2 regions of the Staphylococcus piscifermentans genome follow, and region 2 is predicted to be linked to the other one. Evidence: riboswitches for the same ligand, from Rfam matches in the RefSeq annotation. Region 2 holds a riboswitch; the other holds the start of a gene.

Region 1 (3,439 bases), 250 kb from region 2:
GTAACGTCCATTTCAACACTATGGCTGTCTTGTACTGGAACACGTACACAAGTTGCTGTTACTTTTAAATCAGGCAAGTTTAAAATTTTACGCGTTTCATCAATCATTTTTTGTTCTTCTTTTGTATAACCATTTTCTAAGAAGACATCGATATGCGGAAGAACATTATTGGAGATTGGGTGAGGATAAGCTTTAGGCGCTTCTCCTTTTTCTCCATTTAATAAATCTTCGCGACCTGCAACCCCTGAACCTGAAACTGCTTGATATGTTGTATAGGCCACACGTTTCAATCCGAATTGATCTTCTAATGGTTTTAATGGAACTACAGATTGTATTGTTGAACAGTTCGGATTCGCAATGATACCGCGTGTAAATTTCGGTTCATTAACTTCAGGTACAACTAAGTCAATGTCCTCGTGCATTCTCCATTGACTAGAGTTATCAATTACAATTGCCCCTGCTTCTTCAAAAATAGGAGAGAAGTGTGCACTTGTACCTCCGCCCGCACTCATTAAGACATAGTCGAAATGTTCGCTGGCTGCTTCATCTGTTAATTCTTGCACAGTATAAGTTTTACCTTGAAACTCAATTTCAGTACCCGCTGATTTAGGTGATGAAAATAATACGAGTTCATCAAATGGAACATTTTTACGATCTACTGTCTCTAGCATTTTTCTTCCTACTAAACCTGTTGCACCTACAATTGCCAATTTTGTCATATTTTTTCACTCCATTTTATTATTTAAGACGGAAGAGAAATCCTTCCTCATGTTGTTCTAAGTTGCTGTGTAACGGATAACTTTATATATCAAACGCTTGATATAACTCTTCTACAGCACGTTCACCGTTTTTAGCATCAATCACGTAAGAAATGCTGATTTCTGATGTCGTGGTCTGATAAAAAGGAATACCTGCGTTAATGAGACTGATAAATGCTTTAGAAGCTACGCCTGACATATCTCTCATACCAGAACCGATTAAAGAAATTTTGACGTATTCATCATTTAAATTATAATCTAAAGCTTTGTAACTTTCTGATAATTTTTCTAAAATCCCTTTAATTTGGGTAAGATCAGTATCTTTAATTGAAAAAGAAAGCTGTAAGCCGTCTAGATTAACGATTTGAGAAATCATATCTACATTAACTTGTCCTTCTTCTAATTCAGTAAATAATGCTGTCAGTAATTGATTATCAGAAAGGGGATAGCTGATAGTTACATGCATCATGTGTGTATCTAACGCTACTCCTGTAACTGCTTTCTTCTCTAAAATTTCTGTTTGTGACATAATCCATGTTCCTTTCACGTTTGATAATGTTCTGCCTAAATATAATGGGATATTATAATTATTTGCTAACTCGACACTGCGCGTTTCCAATACACCTGCACCTAGTGCACTCATTTCCATCATCTCTTCATAAGAGACTATACTTAAGCGCTTTGCATCTTTATATACTCTAGGATCGGTGGCATAAACGCCGTCGACATCTGTATAGATTTCACAAGGTGTCTGGTTAGCTGCTGCAAGTGCAACTGCAGTAGTATCTGAACCGCCGCGACCTAATGTCGTCAGTTCAAATTCCTCATTGATTCCTTGGAAACCAGCTACTACTAAAACATCATTGGTTTCAAAGGCTTTGTCGAAAGTTTCTGGATTAATTTCAGCAATTCTACTTTTCAAATGATGTCCTACTGTTTTAATGCCGGCTTGATAACCTGTCATTGCTTTCGCATTCACTCCGATATCATTTAATATCATCGACAGGTAGGAGACCGTTTGCTGCTCGCCCGTTGTAAGCAAAAGGGCAAGTTCTTGCTGTTTAGGTTCAGCTGTCAAAGCAGCAACATTTTCCATGAGTTGATCAGTGGTTTTCCCCATTGCACTGACAACTACAATTAATTGTTCGTCATTTTCTATTCTATCTTTCAGCATTTCAGCAATATTTTTAATTTTCGTAAAATCACTGACCGACGAACCGCCGAACTTTAAAACACTTCTCTTCATTTTTAATATCCTCCTCGATAATAGGGGAGAATCACATATATAAAAAAGCAAGTCCGGAATGCGAACTTGCTCGTAGATTTATATACAAGTGATGCACTCCATTATTTGGTAATAATGACAGACTGTTAGCTCTTAACCTGAAAGTCCAGCGATTATAACTTGCCTTTATAATCACTTCGGCATCTCACCCTTTCTTTGCCGACTGTAAGCAGACAGTTAGTACAACAAATACTCTTGATTGATGCGCCTCATCAAAATATTTATTTAATTAGTATGACTCACATTATACATAGTTCAAATTGAGAAGTAAACCAAAAAAATAAGATTTTTAAAAATTTACTGAAAAAAACCTCTATTCTGAAATCCATTTACTCAATTAGTGTAATTTCTATAATAGTACGGCGTTATCCAATTTGCATTCATCATTACCTTGCTAGAAACATTATAACCTAAAATGCTTAATTAAAACATAGAAAAAAGCTTGAAACAAGCGCATTTTCTATTCAGATAGCTACTGCCAATACAGAAATTACGGACTGAGGCAGATTAATGCCCCAGTCCGTAATATAATAGTATATATTTAGCTTAAAACGCCTGTTTCTTTGAGATATTCTTCATAACTGATTTCTTTAGATACAGCACCTTGAGGATTTAAATCAATAACACGATTAGCAATAGTGTTAATAAATTCAAAGTCATGAGAAGTGAAAATGATAGAACCTTTAAATGATTTCAATCCATCATTCACTGCTGTAATACTTTCTAAATCTAAGTGGTTAGTAGGTTCATCCATTAAAAGTACATTAGCGCTTGATAACATCATCTTACTTAACATACAACGTACTTTTTCGCCACCAGATAAGACACTGGCTTTTTTCTTAACTTCTTCGCCGCTGAATAACATACGGCCTAAGAAACCACGCAAGAATGTTTCAGTTTGTTCATCTTCAGGTGCGTATTGGCGTAACCAATCTACTAAGGTCATGTCTACACCATCAAAGTATTCTGAATTGTCTTTAGGGAAGTAGGTTTGTGAAGTTGTAACGCCCCATTTGACGCTACCTTCATCTGGTTCCATTTCACCCGCTAAGATTTTCAATAAAGTAGTTTTAGCAATTTCACTGTCGCCGACTAATACCGCTTTATCATTTGGATCCATTGTAAATGAAATGTTATCTAATACTTTTTCACCATCGATTGTTTTAGAAAGATTTTCTACGAATAATAAGTCATTACCGATTTCACGTTCTGGCGTAAATTTAACAAATGGATATCTGCGTGAAGAAGGTTGAATATCATCTAATTCAATTTTTTCTAATTGTTTTTTACGGCTTGTTGCTTGTTTGGATTTAGAAGCATTCGCAGAAAAGCGTGCCACGAAATCTTGCAACTCTTTAATTTTTTCTTCTTTTTTCTTATTTTGTTCTTGAGCCAT
Region 2 (3,439 bases):
ATGGATAAAATCAATATTACTTTCCCAGACGGAAACAGTACAGAGTTTGATAAAGGTATTACTACTGAGGAAATTGCTCAGTCTATCAGCCCAGGACTTCGTAAAAAAGCAGTGGCTGGTAAATTCAACGACAAAATGGTGGATTTGACTCGTCCATTAGAAGAAGATGGATCAATTGAAATTGTAACTCCAGGAAGTGACGAAGCTTTAGAAGTTTTACGTCATTCTACTGCCCACTTAATGGCACAAGCATTAAAACGTTTGTATGGAGATGTGAAATTCGGAGTAGGACCAGTAATTGACGGAGGCTTCTATTATGATTTCGATACAGATGTCAAAATCTCTTCAGATGATTTTCCTGAAATTGAAAAAACAATGAAACAAATTGTGAATGAAAATTATAAAATTGAACGTAAAGTAGTGAGTCGTGAAGAAGCAAAAGAATTCTTTAAAGACGATCCTTATAAATTGGAATTAATAGATGCAATTCCAGAAGACGAATCAGTAACATTATACACACAAGGCGAATTTACTGATTTATGCCGCGGGGTCCATGTTCCATCTACTTCTAAAATTAAAGAATTCAAATTATTATCAACTGCAGGTGCTTACTGGAGAGGCGACAGCAACAATAAAATGCTACAACGTATTTATGGTACTGCTTTCTTCGATAAAAAAGATTTAAAAGCACACTTGAAAATGTTGGAAGAACGTAAAGAACGCGATCATCGTAAAATCGGTAAAGAATTAGACTTGTTTATGAATAGTCAACTTGTAGGTGCAGGGTTGCCATTATGGTTGCCGAATGGTGCCACAATCCGTCGTGAAATCGAACGCTATATTGTAGATAAAGAAGTGGCATTAGGTTACGACCATGTATATACTCCAGTATTGGCTAATGTTGACCTTTATAGAACTTCTGGACACTGGGAACATTATCAAGACGACATGTTCCCGCCAATGAAATTGGATGAAACAGAAGAAATGGTCTTGAGACCAATGAACTGTCCACATCACATGATGATTTATAAAAATAAACCACATTCATACAGAGAATTACCAATCCGAATTGCAGAATTAGGTACAATGCATCGTTATGAAGCCAGTGGTGCTGTATCAGGCTTACAACGTGTGCGCGGTATGACTTTAAATGACTCTCATATCTTTGTGAGACCTGATCAAATCAAAGAAGAATTCAAGCGAGTTGTTGAATTAATTCTTGATGTATATGAAGACTTCGGATTTAAAAATTACAGCTTCCGATTAAGCTATCGTGATCCTGAAGACAAAGCAAAATACTTTGACGATGACGAAATGTGGGAAAAAGCAGAAGCGATGTTGAAAGAAGCGGTCGATGAAATGGGCTTGCCATATGAAGAAGCGATTGGTGAAGCGGCATTCTATGGCCCTAAATTGGATGTCCAAGTTAAAACAGCAATGGGTAAAGAAGAAACATTATCAACAGCGCAACTTGATTTCTTATTGCCTGAAAGATTTGAACTTGCTTATATCGGTAAAGATGGTGAAGAACATCGTCCTGTAGTCATTCACCGTGGTGTGGTTTCAACAATGGAACGTTTTGTTGCCTTCTTAACTGAAGAAACAAAAGGGGCATTCCCAACTTGGTTAGCACCAAAACAAGTTGAAATTATTCCGGTAAACGTTGATTTACATTACGACTATGCAAGACAAATTCAAGATGAATTGAAATCTCAAGGCGTACGTGTGGAAATCGATGATCGTAATGAAAAAATGGGATATAAAATTCGTGAAGCACAAATGCATAAAATTCCTTATCAACTTGTAATTGGTGATAAAGAGATTGAAAATAATGAAGTAAACGTTAGAAAATACGGTTCTAAAGATCAAGAAACTGTAGAAAAAGATGAATTTATTTGGAATTTAGTTGATGAAATTCGTTTAAAAAAACAAAGACAACAATAAGACCTTGAAATAACTGAGGTATTAAGGTATATTACAATGTAGTTGAATAAATATTAAAAAAAGTGTTAGAGGTTGCATCTTTGATGAGTAACTTATCAGAAGCTGTGTGGAGCGTAGGTTGAATGAGTCAAAGGCAAAGATGCCGAAATATATAATAACCATAACTATTGTATATTGGGACAGTTTTCGAATAGAAACTGGACTGTCACAAAATGTGATGTGCTACCGTATATTTATAAAGTCAAACAATGGTTGCATATCTAGGAATTGCAATCATTGTTTTTTTATTTTTTGCAAGCCTCTAATCCTAGGAAAGGAAACGTTTATGGAAAATAAAACTAGTCAAGATGCAGGCATTCAAAGAGGCCTGAAAGATCGCCATATTTCCATGATTGCGATTGGCGGATGTATCGGAACAGGTTTATTTATGACATCTGGCGGTGCAATTCATGATGCAGGGCCGTTAGGGGCTTTACTTGCATACTCAATTATTGGCATCATGGTATTCTTCTTAATGACATCACTTGGAGAAATGGCCACTTATTTGCCGGTTTCAGGTTCGTTCAGTACTTATGCGACACGCTTTGTCGATCCATCGCTTGGATTTGCATTAGGATGGAATTACTGGTTTAACTGGGTCATCACTGTAGCGGCAGACGTTACAATTGCTGCACAAGTGATTCAGTATTGGGAACCAATGAAAATAATGCCGGCTTGGGGCTGGAGCGTACTATTTATTATCATTATTTTTGCTTTGAACTCGTTATCAGTTAGAGTTTACGGTGAAAGTGAGTATTGGTTTGCGCTTATTAAAGTGGTAACTGTTATTATCTTTATCATTATCGGCTTGTTAACTATTTTCGGTATTATGGGCGGTAAATTTATCGGATTTGAAGTCTTTACATCTGGTGATGGCCCAATTCTTGGAGGTAGTTTAGGTGGAAGCTTATTATCTATATTAGGTGTATTCTTAATTGCTGGATTCTCGTTCCAAGGTACTGAATTAATCGGTATTACTGCAGGAGAGTCTGAGAACCCTGAAAGAGCCGTACCGAAAGCGATTAAACAAGTGTTTTGGAGAATTTTGTTATTCTATATCTTAGCTATTTTCATTATTGGTATGTTAATTCCATACTCAAGCTCAGCACTTATGGGTGGTGGAGATAGCATTGCTACTTCACCATTTACATTAGTTTTCAAAAATGCAGGATTGGCATTTGCAGCATCATTTATGAATGCCGTTATCTTAACATCCGTATTATCGGCTGGTAACTCAGGAATGTATGCTTCTACAAGAATGTTATATTCAATGAGTAAAGACAAACTTGCATCGAAAGCCTTCGGTAAAACGTCTAATAGCGGGGTGCCTTATATCTCACTATTCGCTACAGGACTTGTAGTAGTACTTATTTTCCTAGTGCAAAAATTAAGTGGAGATGCCTATGAATATATTGTAGCAGCAAGTGGTATGACAGGCTTTATCGCATGGGTCGGA

What was found. Region 2 has a riboswitch for lysine ahead of CKV71_RS06185 (amino acid permease). Riboswitches for the same ligand answer to the same signal wherever they lie in the genome.
Region 1: it holds a riboswitch for lysine, as region 2 does, so the genes downstream of both, CKV71_RS07450 (aspartate kinase) here and CKV71_RS06185 (amino acid permease) in region 2, are expected to answer to the same signal.

What each region holds. Positions count from the first base shown of each region.
Region 1 covers NZ_LT906447.1:1,581,042-1,584,480, forward strand. The annotation lists gene CKV71_RS07445 (aspartate-semialdehyde dehydrogenase) at 1-719, opposite strand, end outside; gene CKV71_RS07450 (aspartate kinase) at 802-2,004, opposite strand; lysine riboswitch at 2,088-2,264, opposite strand; gene CKV71_RS07455 (ABC-F family ATP-binding cassette domain-containing protein) at 2,585-3,439, opposite strand, start outside.
Region 2 covers NZ_LT906447.1:1,335,260-1,338,698, forward strand. The annotation lists gene thrS (threonine--tRNA ligase) at 1-1,944, shown strand; lysine riboswitch at 2,003-2,177, shown strand; gene CKV71_RS06185 (amino acid permease) at 2,270-3,439, shown strand, end outside.